DNA from 2 places in the Ensifer sp. ENS03 genome. Region 1 is predicted to be linked to the other one. Evidence: riboswitches for the same ligand, from Rfam matches in the RefSeq annotation. Region 1 holds a riboswitch; the other holds the start of a gene.
What was found. A riboswitch is a leader RNA that binds a small molecule or an ion and turns the genes downstream of it on or off. The one in region 1 is predicted to bind FMN.
Positions count from the first base shown of each region.

Region 1 (6,900 bases):
GCGGTCACGGCTACGCCCAGTCGACCAACGGCGCGCGCTGGGCCGCCTGATCGCGATCGGAGGCGACGCGCAAGTCGTGTGACGCGCAAACGGTCGCCTGTCGCGAGAATTTCTTGCCACATCGAGTGAAACGGCCGCCAGAAATGGCGGCCGTTTCTTTGTCGGCAATGGAGTTACCGTGAAACGCCGGAGGTTTGTGTCGACAAATGCGGCAATTATAACTATCACTAATGTTACTGCCATTTCACATGGCACCTCATGAAATTCCAGCGACGATCATGAAGAAGACATTTGAAGTTTCCGATAGACTGTTCGAGCTTTACCACCGGGTTCACCGGCTGGTGAACGAATCGATGACCGAGGAAGGCGTGTCGCTGGCGCGCAGCAAGTTCCTCTTCTTCCTCAGCAAGCTCGGCCCCTGTCGTTCGACCGACATCGCCTGCGCGCTGAACTTCGCGCCGCGCACCGTCACCGAAGCGATCGACGGCCTGGAGCGTGACCGCCTGGTCATGCGCAAGCCCGATCCTGAAGACCGGCGCGCCAAGATCGTCTCGATCACCGAAACGGGCCGCGTCGTACTGGAAGCCGCAGAGCACCCGCGCAAGCAGCTGCTCGAGGAGATCTTCTCGGCCCTCGACGACGAAGAACTCGACGCGCTCTTTGATATCGTCGGCAAGCTGGTCGACCGGACGGACGAGATCCGCAAGCGCAAGGATGAGGCCGAAGAGGCAGCGCAGATCGCGATCGCCCGCTAGGAGCGTTCTCGCTCGTCGCAAATCACAAGTGCCGAAACAGAAAGAGGCCGGGACGTCATGTCCCGGCCTCTCCCGTTTTCTCCGGGCGGTAACGCTTACATCGCGTTGATGGCGCCAATGGAGAAGAACAGGGTTTCGCCAGAGGAGTCGTCGACGCCGTCATTGTCGGTGACGACATAGCCGTTGCCGGCGGCATCGACGGTGAAGCCTTCGACCTTGTCGACGACGTAGCCATTCAGCGCCTTCAGTTCCGGAATGAGATCACGAACCTCTTCCTTCTTGACGACGGGCAGTTCACCGCCAAGGGCAGCTGGCTTCAGTTCCGAGAGCGCAACGCGATAGATCTTCTTCAGCTTGGCAGCCTGACCGATCAGGTTGTCGCGCTCGATGACATAGGCATAGTCGCCGTGGACGGAAATTTCCGACAGACCAACCCAGCCGTCACCGGCCTTTTCGAGTGGGTAGCGCACGGCGCCCCATTCTTCGCTCTTCAGGTTGTAGGAGACGAGCTTGACGAAGCCCTTCTCGTCATCCTTCCATTCGCGCTGAACCGCCATCCACAGCGTCTGCTCGTCGCCTTCGCCGACAACGGTGATGCCTTCGAAGCCAAAGCGGGTTTCGCCGGCACGCAGCGCTTCCGGCAGGGCGATTTCCTTCTTGATCTCGCCCTTCTTGTTCACGTGGAAGATCGCGTGGCTGTAGAGCTTGTCGGAGTTGCCTTCCGACGCGAGCCAGAAGCCCCCTTCCCCGTCATTGGCGATGCCTTCGATGTCGAGCTTCTGCGCCGGTGCGCCATCGCGGGTGATGGCGAGCGCTTCGGTGATCAGCGCCGGCTTCTGGGTGGCATCGATGGTGAAGATCGTGGGCTGCGACGAGTAGACCGAATCGTTGACGGCGCGCAGGAAGCCGGGCTTGTCGGCGACGGCGGCGAGACCGGAGAGTGCGCCGAAGCCGATCGGCAAGCCATCCTTCTCGGCGGAGCGGATCTGCGGATAGACCGCTTCGCCCTCGGCACGCTCATAGATCATCACGTGCGAGCGCGCGCCGCCGTCCTCGACGAGATCGACTTCGTTTGCGGTCGCAAAGAGATTGCGCGCGGGGATCGCGACGGCGCCTTCCGGCGAGATGCCCGACGGCAGGAGCTGCAGCAACTCAGGCTCGGCGCCCGTATCCTTGTAGACGCCGACGATCGAGGCACGCTCGGACAGAACGAAGAACAGGTTGTCGTCACCGAACTTCGCCGCTTCCAGGCCCTCGGGCTCAACGCCCTTGGCCGAAGAGCGCTTCTCCGGATAGTGGCCGATGGCGGCGATCGCATGCTCCAAGCTCGCGCCCGATTCGAAGAGCACCTTGCCGGTGGTGTCGAAGATCGTGAAACCGCGCGAACCGCCTTCATAGTCGCCTTCGTTGGCAACGACGATGCGGTGGTCGTCGAGCCACTTCACCGCGTCGGGCTCGCGTTTGCGGCCCGGCTGCTCGTCCTTGAAGGCAATCGCGCCGTTGCGCTTGGTGTCGATGTTCTTGAGGTCGACCGTGCCGGCAGAGAAATGCGTCTTCACCGTTCCCGTCTTGCCGTCGATGATGACGATGTGGTTGTTCTCCTGCAGCGTCAGCGCGATCTCGTCCTTGCCGTTGAAGGAAACGAATTCCGGCTCCGGGTCTTCACCGGCGATTTCGGCAAGACCGGTCAGCGTCACGCGCTTCAGCGAACCGCAATCGGCAACACCATCCTTCAACGACAAGATGACGAGGTCGCCGGCCGGCATCTGCGGGATCTTGCCGTCGTTCAGCTCTTCATCGCGCTCGTTCTCGATGGCGATGGCCGCCAGCGTGCGGTCCTTGTTGACGGCGATCGAATCCGGCTGGCCGCCGAGATCGCAGGTCGCATCGACTTTCTTCGAGGCCAGATCGACGATCGCAAGAAGCCCCGAAGGCTTGACGAAGCTTTCGCGCGTGTTGACCGCGACGAGTGCCTTTGCACCGGCGATGGTGACCGAGGTCGGCTCGCCGTCAAAAGAGACCGTGCCGGCTGCCTTCGGCGCCTTGGCATCGTTGATGTCGATCAGGCCGACGCGCTTGCCGGGGCTGTCGGAATAGACAAGCGTGTTGCCGTCTTCGCTGGCCGTGATGATTTCGGCAGATGTCGGCGCCTTGCGCGCATCGCCTTCCGGCAGGTTATCGGCAACAGCAAAGGATGCAATGCGGTTGAAGACGGGCTCGGCCGCCGCAGGAAATGCTGCGGATGCAAGAAGAACGGCCGCAAGCGCGGTCACGCGCGAAGTGATGGTCATGAAATCCCCCATGTGCGAACACTGAAAACATGGGGGTTCTGCGCGATGCCGATGACAGCCGAATGACAACGCTTGGGTTTTACACCGTTCCGGTTGCAGGCGCGGCGCGCTCGCGCCGCATCTCGTTGCGCATGATGAACAGCGAGGCGCCAAGGATCAGCACTGCGCCGACCCAAAGATATCCTGTCGGCGCGTAACCGAAGACCAGCCAGCCCGCAAAGACGTTAAGCGGCAGCTTCAGATCGTCGAAGGGCTGCACGTAGGCAGCGTCGGCAACAGTATAGGCGAGCGTCAGCAGATATTGTGCGACTACGGTCAGTATCCCGGCGAGCAGCAGGAAGCCGAGTGCTGTCCCATCCGGCATGGTGAAGCCGGCCGAAAGCGCGATGGCGCCGTTGATCGGCGTCAGAAGCACAAGCAGCCATACGGTGATCGTTTCGGGGCGCTCGAGACTTGTGAGGCTCTTGGTGATGAGCGACGAAGCGCCCCACAACAGCGCCGACAGGATCGGCAAAAGGGCGGCCCAGCTGAAGCTGTCCGACCACGGTTCGAGAATAATCATCGCCCCGGCGAAACCGACCGCGGTTGCGGCCCAGCGCGCCGCGCCGACGCGTTCGCCGAGAAACAGGCGGGCGCCGAGGATGATGAAGAACGGCGAGGTCATGACCAGCGCGATCGCCTGCCAGATCGGCACGTGCGCCAGACCGGAGACCCAGGCCCCCACACCGAAGGCGGCCAACACCACGCGCGCGACGTGACGCCAGGGATAGTCGGTGCGCATGGCCGACAGCCCGACGCGTCGCAGAAACGGCAGTGAGAAGAGGAAGGCGAAGGCATATTGCCAGAACGCCATGGCGGTGGCTGGAAAACCGAGCTTCATCGTCAGCCATTGGGTGACGACATTGAGGCCGGCGAAAGCGATCCCGGCCAACACCATGAAGCCGGCTCCGGCCATGGCGCGCGAGGAGGAAAAGCCGAGGGAAGTCTGATTCATGTCATGCACCCTGAAAGCGGACCAAACACAAATCAGGACGCATGAGCGCACGGCACGACGCCGGGCATCCCTGCCCTTCGTGTCAGCGACCATTCTCTTTCATCCGGACTATGACCGTCGGCTCCGGAGTTGCACCGGATCTGCTGACCCTCTCCCCAAAAATCGAGGAAAGGCGCTCGCGGGCTTGGGCCACCTTCGCGCGTCTCCAAGACGCCGCGCTGTCATGCCCTTACCGCCGGTGGGGACTTTCACCCCGCCCTGAGAATGGGCAAGCCCTAGAGCAAATGACGGACACCCGCAAGGGCTGCCCCCAAAATGCGAAAGGGTCCGGCTTGCGCCGAACCCTCGAATACCTGGACTGCCGGCCTCGTGTCCGGCCGCCAAGCAAATCTCATCAGCCGTTGACGGCATCCTTCAGGCCCTTGCCGGCCGTGAACTTCGGCACGTTGCGTGCCGGGATGTCAACTTCCGCACCCGTGGACGGGTTACGGCCCTTCGAGGCTTCGCGGCGCGAAACCGAGAAGTTGCCGAAGCCGACCAGGCGAATGTCGCCGCCGTTCTTCAGCTCAGCCTGGATGGTCTCGAAAACTGCATCAACTGCAGAAGATGCGTCGGTCTTGGAAAGTCCGGCCTTCTCAGCAACGGCAGACACGAGCTCATTTTTGTTCATGTTTCCACCCCTTTCAGATTGGTTCGAAACGACTGTGTTTTAAGGCGCGGCGGCTTGCGCTTCGCCCGCGTCTTGCCTTTCCCAATTGCGCCTAATCCCTTGGAATGCAAGGCTTGCAGGGCGCTTTTACAACAAAAAAGACCGGCCAATGGCCGGTCTTCCCAATTTTTCTGCAAAATGAGCGCCGCGCGAGCCGGCTGCACCCATTTTCAAACCCCCGTCAGTGGGCGACGGAGGAGCCTGCTTCGTCCTGCGAATCAACCGGTGCTACGGTTGCCGGCTCGTTTGCCGGGTCCCAATCGATCGGTTCCGGCATGCGCACCAGAGCGTGTTCGAGCACTTCGCCCACCCGCGAAACCGGGATGATTTCGAGCGCGTTCTTCACGTTGTCCGGGATCTCGGCGAGATCCTTGGCGTTCTCTTCCGGGATCAGCACCTTCTTGATGCCGCCCCGCAGCGCTGCCAGGAGCTTCTCTTTCAGACCGCCGATCGGCAGCACGCGGCCGCGCAGCGTGATCTCGCCGGTCATTGCAACATCCTTGGAGATCGGGATGCCGGTCATGATCGACACGATCGTGGTTGCCATCGCGACGCCGGCCGACGGGCCATCCTTCGGCGTCGCACCTTCCGGTACGTGCACGTGGATGTCACGCTTGTCGAACAGCGGCGGTTCGATGCCGAAGTCGATTGCGCGCGAGCGGACATAAGAAGCCGCCGCGGAAATCGATTCCTTCATCACGTCGCGCAGGTTGCCGGTGACGGTCATGCGGCCCTTGCCGGGCATCATGACGCCTTCGATCGTCAGAAGCTCGCCGCCGACCTCAGTCCATGCGAGACCGGTGACAACACCGATCTGATCGTCACGTTCAGCTTCGCCGTGGCGGAAGCGCGGAACGCCCAGATAGTCGTTGATGTTGGCAGCGTTCACTTCGACCTTCTTGGCCTTGCCCTTGATGATCTCGGTCACGGCCTTGCGGGCGAGCTTCATCAGCTCGCGTTCGAAGTTACGCACACCGGCTTCGCGGGTGTAGGTCTGGATGACCGCCATCAGCGCGCCGTCTGTGACCGAGAATTCCTTCGGCTGCAGCGCGTGGTCGCGGATCGCCTTCGGCAGCAGATGCCGCTTGGCGATTTCCAGCTTTTCCTCTTCCGTGTAGCCGGCGATGCGGATCACTTCCATGCGGTCCATCAACGGCGCCGGGATATTCAGCGTGTTGGCGGTGGTGATGAACATCACGTTGGACAGGTCGTATTCGACCTCCAGGTAGTGGTCCATGAAGGTCGAGTTCTGTTCCGGATCCAGCACCTCGAGCAGCGCCGACGACGGATCGCCGCGGAAGTCCTGGCCCATCTTGTCGATTTCGTCGAGCAGGAACAGCGGATTGGACCGCTTCGCCTTCTTCATCGACTGAACGACCTTGCCCGGCATCGAGCCGATATAGGTGCGGCGGTGGCCACGGATCTCGGCTTCGTCACGAACGCCGCCCAGCGCCATGCGCACATATTCGCGGCCGGTCGCCTTGGCGATCGACTTGGCGAGCGAGGTCTTGCCGACGCCCGGAGGGCCGACGAGGCACAGGATGGGGCCCTTGATCTTGGTCGAACGCGCCTGCACGGCGAGATACTCGACGATGCGCTCCTTGACCTTGTCGAGGCCGAAATGATCGACGTTGAGCACTTCCTCGGCATGGTTCAGGTCGGTCTTGATCTTCGACTTCTTGCCCCAGGGCAGGCCGAGCAGCCAATCCAGGTAGTTGCGAACGACGGTGGCTTCCGCCGACATCGGGCTCATCTGGCGCAGCTTCTTCAGCTCTGCATCAGCCTTTTCGCGCGCTTCCTTGGAAAGCTTGGTCTTGGCGATACGCTCTTCGAGCTCGGCCATCTCGTCGCGGCCGTCTTCGCCGTCGCCGAGTTCCTTCTGGATCGCCTTCATCTGTTCGTTGAGGTAGTACTCGCGCTGGGTCTTCTCCATCTGGCGCTTGACGCGCGAGCGGATGCGCTTTTCCACCTGCAGGACGGAGATCTCGCCTTCCATGAAGCCGAGCGCCTTTTCCAGGCGCATCTTCACGCTGGTGGTCTCTAGCATTTCCTGCTTTTCGACGATCTTGATCGACAGGTGCGAAGCGACCGTGTCGGCCAGCTTCGAATAGTCCTCGATCTGGCTGGCAACGCCGACGACCTCGGGAGAGA
Region 1 is NZ_JACVAV010000001.1:1,322,375-1,329,274, reverse strand. It holds gene IB263_RS06515 (methyl-accepting chemotaxis protein) at 1-50, shown strand, start outside; gene IB263_RS06510 (MarR family winged helix-turn-helix transcriptional regulator) at 279-755, shown strand; gene IB263_RS06505 (esterase-like activity of phytase family protein) at 851-3,058, opposite strand; gene IB263_RS06500 (DMT family transporter) at 3,126-4,040, opposite strand; FMN riboswitch at 4,128-4,310, opposite strand; gene hupB (DNA-binding protein HupB) at 4,435-4,710, opposite strand; gene lon (endopeptidase La) at 4,931-6,900, opposite strand, start outside.

Region 2 (6,900 bases), on a different contig from region 1:
ATCGTGGTCGGCGCGTTTCAGACGCCCGATGGCAGCTTCACGCTCGACAACATCCGCGGCCTGTTCACGCCCTCGATTCTGGCTGCCTACTGGATCTCCATCAAGATCAGCATCGCCTCGGCGCTTCTCGGCTGCCTGATCGGCTTTGCCATGGCGTCCGCCATCGTCTTCGGCGGCTTGCCGAAGGGGATCCGCGGACCGCTTCTGACCTTCTCGGGCGTCGCCTCCAACTTCGCCGGCGTGCCGCTCGCCTTTGCCTTTCTCGCGACGCTTGGACCTGTCGGCATCGTCACCGTCTTCCTGCGCTCGAACTTCGGGCTCGACCTCCGGATGCTCGGCTTCAACCTGCTGTCCTTCTGGGGGCTGACGGTCACCTATCTGTTCTTCCAGATCCCGCTGATGATCCTGATCATCACGCCGGCACTCGACGGCCTGAAGCGCGAATGGCGCGAGGCCGCCGAGATCCTCGGCGCCACCGGCCTGCAATACTGGCGCATGGTCGCCTTCCCGATCCTGCTTCCGTCGCTGCTCGGCACGCTGGCGCTGCTTTTCGCCAATGCCTTCGGCGCCGTTGCGACCGCGATCGCACTCACCGGCTCGTCGCTCTCGATCGTGCCGATCCTGCTCTTTGCTCAGATCCGCGGCGACGTGCTCGGCAACCCGCATCTCGGTTACGCGCTCGCCTTCGGCATGATCGTCGTCACCGGTATCGCCAACGCGATCTACATCTGGCTGCGCAGCCGCAGCGAAAGGTGGCTGAAATGAAGAAGATCTGGGCCTGGGGAGCCCTCGTTTTCGGCCTCCTCTATTTCACCCTGCCGCTCATCGGCATGACCAACTTCTCCTTGAAGATGCGCCGCGGCGAATACTCCTTCGACGCTTACCAGAAGGTCTTCGCCGACCCACGCTTCCAGGAGACCTTCACCTATTCGGTGCTACAGGCCTTGTTCACGATCCTCTTCGGTGTTCTGCTCGTCGTGCCGACAGCCTACTGGGTCCGCCTCAAGCTGCCGCGGCTGCGCCCCGTCATCGAGTTCATCACGCTGCTGCCGCTGGTCATCCCAGCGATCGTCATCGTCTTCGGGTACATCCGGCTCTACAACACCTCGAGCTGGCTGCCGTTGACGGGCTCGCTCACCGGCACCAACATCCTCCTGATGTTCGGCTATGCGACGCTTGCGCTACCCTACATGTACCGCGCAGTCGACACGGGCCTTCGCACCATCGACGTCGCCACCTTGACCGAGGCCGCCCAAAGCCTCGGCGCCGGATGGACGACGATCCTTGCCAAGATCATTCTGCCGAACGTGCTCGTCGCCGTGCTCTCGGGCGCCTTCCTGACCTTTGCCATCGTCATCGGCGAGTTCACCATGGCGGCCTTGCTCAATCGCCCGGCTTTCGGCCCCTACATGCAGCTCCTGGGCGCCAACCGCGCCTATGAACCGGCCGCACTCGCCGTCATTGCATTCGGCATCACCTGGGGCTGCCTCGGCCTCATCCAGCTCGTCTCGCGCTTTCAAAAAAGCGCGCCTCCTAAGGCCTGAGGACCGCACCCATGAGTTTCCTGTCACTCACCAGCATCAAGAAGTCCTTCGGCCCGGTTCACGTCGTGCACGATTTCAACATGGACATCGAAAAGGGCGAGTTCGTCTCGTTCCTCGGGCCATCGGGCTGCGGCAAGACCACGGTCCTGCGCATGATCGCCGGCTTCGAAAGCCCGACCAGCGGCAAGATCGTCATCAACGGCCGCGACCAGAACTCGCTGAAGCCCAACCAGCGCAACATCGGCATGGTGTTCCAGGCCTATGCGCTGTTTCCCAACATGAACGTGCATGACAACGTCGCCTTCGGCCTCAAGGTCGCAGGTACAGACAAGTCGGAGATCGACGCGAGGGTGAAGCAGATGCTCGGGCTGATCAAGCTCGAGCACCTGGCGGACCGCTTCCCCTACCAGCTCTCCGGTGGTCAGCAGCAGCGCGTTGCGCTTGCCCGCGCCATTGCGGTCAAGCCGCAGGTGCTGCTGCTCGACGAGCCGCTGTCGGCGCTCGACGCCAAGATCCGCGTGTCGCTGCGCGAGGAAATCCGGCAGATCCAGCAACAGCTCGGCATCACCACCGTGTTCGTGACCCATGACCAGGAAGAAGCGCTGTCGATCTCCGATCGCATCGTCGTCATGAATGCCGGCCGCGCCGACCAGATCGGCACCCCCTTCGAGATCTACAACACGCCGTCAACGCGTTTCGTCGCCTCCTTCGTCGGCACGCTCAGCATCATCGAAGGCAAGGTCGCGGACCCGGCCGCGGGTGCCGTCACGATCGGCAACCAGCAGATCGCGCTGAAGGATCCGATTGCCGGCATGAAGGGCGGCGACAGCATTTCGCTGGCGCTTCGTCCCGAAGCGGGCTCGATCGCCGAGGGCGCCACGGGCGACACGTCGCTTGCGGGCGAGGTCGTCTCGACGAGCTTCCTCGGCTCGGTCATCCGCACGCGCCTTCGCGTCGGCGGCGACGTCATCTCCTTCGACATGTTCAACAATCCGGGTGTGGCCCCGCCGGTTTCCGGCGACAACGTCACGCTGCGCTTTGCCGCCAAGGACCTGCTAGTCATTCGCGAATAGTGCTAGCTAAGATGGCGCAGCGTAGTGCTGCGCCATCCGTCGGCCACGAACGAGGATGTGATTATGGCCAAGGCCGAGCCGAGTGCCTTCGTCAGGCATATCCAGGATGAACTCTCCGATCTCGGGCCCGTCCAGATCGACTGCTTCTTCGGCGGCTGGGCCTACCTCGTCGCCGACAAGCGTTTTGCCGTCAGCATCAAGGACCGCCTCTATTTTCGCGTCGACCAGGCGCTGAAGCAGGCACTGGTGGCCGAGAGCTGCCAGCCCTTCACCTATCAGAAAGCCGGAAAGACGGTCGTCGTGCACCGCTTCTACGAAGCCCCGATCGACTGCCTCGACGATCGCGATGCCCTCCTCCATTGGGCCAGACGGGCACTTTCTGCCGAAGACGACGAACTGCGCGCATAACGCCTCACCAAATCCCGAACGCCTTGCCACACATAAACAGTAATGCGATGACGAAGACACACGTGATGGGATACCGGCCAATCGCGGATGCCTCAACAACCCAAAGCTTTAGCTTGAGATGCTCATTGTCGGGTTTCTTCGGGAGTTTTGCCAATCGGAGCGCCTTTGCTGTCACCAAAAGAAAAATTGATGAAGGCTGCTTCTGCTTCGCAGTAACTATGAATCGTCTTGGGTGCGCAAGAGGTTTCTGGCTCGTCATCCCCAGATGAGGGAGCGTTGAAATCTCACGCCTGTTATTCAAGCTTTCCACAGGTGATGCAGCCACCACCGACAGTCAAACAACCCTGCAGATCACCTCGGCTTAGCTAGTACGAAACTGCCGGAAGGAGAATGAGTTTTTCGAGCACCCACCGGACAAGCAAAATTCTGTCGTGATTTCCGGCATTTTCGTCGCACCGTGCGTTTGACCGCGCGCGGTCGCGCTATATAGTCGCGTTGTTCTCAGGGCGGGGCGAAATTCCCCACCGGCGGTAGCGGCCGAAAGGCCGAAGCCCGCGAGCGCCTCAGGGTTTTACCCTGGGGGTCAGCAGATCCGGTCAGATTCCGGAGCCGACGGTCACAGTCCGGATGGAAGAGAGCAAGCAGCAACGTGGGTCCCCGCGACGGGACCTCGCGCGCATGCATGTTCGCCCGACGGGATCATTGGAAAACGCCAAACCCTGAAAGGCTTGAGACCATGACCATTCTTTCCCACCCCGCCGCCAAGATCGCGATCGTTCGTGCCCGCTGGCATGCCGATATCGTCGACCGCTGCGTCGATGCCTTCGTCACGCAATGGACGAAGCTTGGCGGCTCGGCAGCCGACGTCGAGATCTTCGACGTACCCGGCGCGCTCGAAATCCCGCTGCATGCGCAGACGCTGGCCAAGACCGGCCGCTATGCCGCGATCCTCGGCACCGCCTTCGTCGTCGACGGCGGCATCTACCGCCACGATTTCGTCGCCGGCACCGTGCTCGACGGCATGATGCGCGTGCAACTCGACACCAATGTGCCGGTGCTTTCCGCCGTACTGACGCCGCACAATTTCCAGGAAAGCGAACCGCTGATCGCCTTCTTCCGCGAGCACTTCGTTATCAAGGGTACGGAGGCGGCCAACGCCTGCGCCCAGATCCTCGACGCCCGCGCCAAGCTGGCGCTCGTCAACGCCTGATCCGCGAGATGCGGTTGAGGTAGGCTCGCCCCTCATCCGCCCGGTGAGGGGAATGCCCCTCATCCGGCCTGCCGGCCACCTTCTCCCCGCGGGCGGGGAGAAGGACACAAGCGGCACCCTTGTCGCGCAAACTCTTTCCCCGGGGCTACCGAGAACGGCCTTCCACCCGGGTCCATCACAAACTCCGAGGCGGTTCTCGTTCCCTCTCCCCGCCTGCGGGGAGAAGGCTCGCGTGAGGGGGCAGCGGCAGGGGCGAACAGCGCCGAACGCTGCGCTTGAATCAACCTCTGAACCACCTGAATCGGCTCACCAGCTTGAGCCGGCAACGCACTGTTTCGACTCGCAAAATCAATGCGCGGCCTCGTTCTTGCGCAGGCTGCGATCCAGTGCCGCCACGCGGTGCCGGTGCCCCGCCACCTCGTAGCCGACGATGGTGACGACGGGCGCGAGCATCAGGATGATCAGGCACTTGGCCATGTCGAGCCCGGCCATGGCCGCGACCACTGACGCGGCCAGCACCACTGCCGTGCCCGCGAGCAGCCAGAGATGCAACCGCTCCACCTGCTGCATAAGATAGGCGTACATCGCATAGAGCAGCCCGATGTAGCACGCGACGGGCACCGCAACGGTCAGCACCGTTGCGACCGAGCCGATATGCGCCTTGTGCTCGATGTAATAGGCCGCCACATGCAGGCCGGCGCCAGTCGCGACAATCGAGGCGAAGATCGGCATGTGGCCGTAGCCCCAGACGAAGGAGCGTTTTTGACGGTGCCGGTGCAGGATCTCGGCGCTCGGCAGCAGAAAATAGATCCACCACATGCCGAAGGTGAGCCCCGTACCGGCGAGGCAGACGAGCGCGACATCGAGGTTCCAGCCCTGCCCTTCGACCACGGCGGAGATTGAGGCGACCGTGCCGACCACCCCTTCCCCAAGCGCGATGATCGCGAGCAGCCCGTAGCGCTCGGCGATGTGATGGGCATGCCAGGGCGTTCCGCCGTAGCGCATCTCGGCGACATAGGGGCCGACCATCTCGATCGCCGTCAGCCCCACGACCATGACGAAGGTCACCAGCAGCGAGAAATCGAAGAAGATCAGAACGACCCAGCCGAGCTGGGCGAGGCTGATTGCTTTGACATAGGCCATGCAGGCATCCCGTCGTGCCGGGTTCTGCCGGCTGGCGCGCAGCCATTGGAAGAGCATTGCCACCCGCATGACGACATAGCCGAGCACCATGATGCCGTTGTCGAGATGCTCACCCTTGTCGATCGATTCGAACATCGGCGGCAGGCCGATCGCAAGGATCAGCACGCCGAGCATCTGCACCATGGTGACGATGCGGAAGACCCAGTCGTCCGTGTCGTAGGCGGAGGCAAACCAGCTGAAATTGATCCAGGCCCAGCAGATGGAGAAGGTCGCAAGCGCGAAGCCGAAGAGGCCGGAAAAGAAGTGCCCTTCGGCCAGGAAATGAGCAAGCTGCGAAGCCGCCAGGCTAAAGGCGATGACGAAGGTCAGGTCGAACAAGAGTTCGAGCGTCGTCGCCGTCCTGTGATGTTCATGCGTGTCGCGACCGCTCATGCGCGCCACATGGTGGTGCGCGCTTTGATGCGGCTCGGTCGGGGTGGTTTCACTCATGCGGCTACGCCCTTCAATTGACGATCCGCAAGAATATTCAAATATTTGCAGAAGCTTCGTCAAGGCGAAGCGGGAGACCGGACATGAAAACGCCCGGCATCGCTGCCGGGCGCGTCGTCACGATGCCTGAGGGAGGATCAACGGCATCGCGAGATAAGGTAGGCCTTGAACCGGGAACCGGATGCAGACGGCAAGCCGCCCGCCCCTTTCCTCAACCGGCTCTTGCGGCATCCAGGCGATTGATCGCCTCGACATTGCCGGCCGAAGAGCCGTTCGGGTCGAACTCGGACGCGAGCCAGGTGTCGACGATCGACTTTGCAAGCTCCGGACCGATGACGCGGGCGCCCATGGTGATGATCTGGGCGTTGTTCGACTTGGCGGCCCGCTCGGCCGAATAGGTGTCGTGCGTCAGCGCCGCGCGGATGCCCGGCACCTTGTTGGCCGAGATGCATACACCGATGCCGGTACCGCAGAACAGGATGCCGCGGTCATGCTTGCCCTCGACAACCTGCTGCGCCAGGTTCTGTGCGAGGTCCGCATAGAAGCCGGACTGGCTGAGATCCACGACTTCCACGTCGCTGCGGCCACCGAGATGGGCGGCAATGACATCCAGCAGGGGCTTGCCGGCGCTGTCGGCTCCGATTGCAATCTTCATGATTGTTCCTTTCCTTCTTCTTGAGCTGCAACGGCTGGGGGCTCAGATCGCCTTGGCGACACGCTGCAGAATGTCGAGATAGCCAGTGACGTCCCAGGCGGAGCGGCCGATGAAGAGGCCGTCGATATGCGCCTGGGTGATCAGTTCTTCGCAATTGCCGGGATTGACGCTGCCGCCGTAGAGCACCGGCACGCGACGGCCGAGGGCGGCTTCCGCCACCTCTGCGATGCGCTTGTGGCGCTCGTCGGCATAGTCAGCCGTCGCCGGAATGCCGTTGACGCCGATTGCCCAGACCGGCTCGTAGGCCAGCAGGATCGTCGCCTTCTTCGCCGCGCCTTCGAGAAGTGCCAGCGCGCCTTCGACCTGGCGCTTCAGCAC
Region 2 is NZ_JACVAV010000002.1:782,919-789,818, forward strand. It holds gene IB263_RS10545 (ABC transporter permease subunit) at 1-765, shown strand, start outside; gene IB263_RS10550 (ABC transporter permease) at 762-1,544, shown strand; gene IB263_RS10555 (ABC transporter ATP-binding protein) at 1,556-2,617, shown strand; gene IB263_RS10560 (TfoX/Sxy family protein) at 2,681-3,025, shown strand; FMN riboswitch at 3,519-3,668, shown strand; gene IB263_RS10565 (6,7-dimethyl-8-ribityllumazine synthase) at 3,762-4,235, shown strand; gene IB263_RS10570 (low temperature requirement protein A) at 4,584-5,867, opposite strand; gene IB263_RS10575 (RpiB/LacA/LacB family sugar-phosphate isomerase) at 6,079-6,522, opposite strand; gene IB263_RS10580 (triose-phosphate isomerase) at 6,565-6,900, opposite strand, start outside.
Region 2: linked by a shared signal. The riboswitch ahead of IB263_RS10565 (6,7-dimethyl-8-ribityllumazine synthase) and the one ahead of IB263_RS06500 (DMT family transporter) in region 1 are both predicted to bind FMN.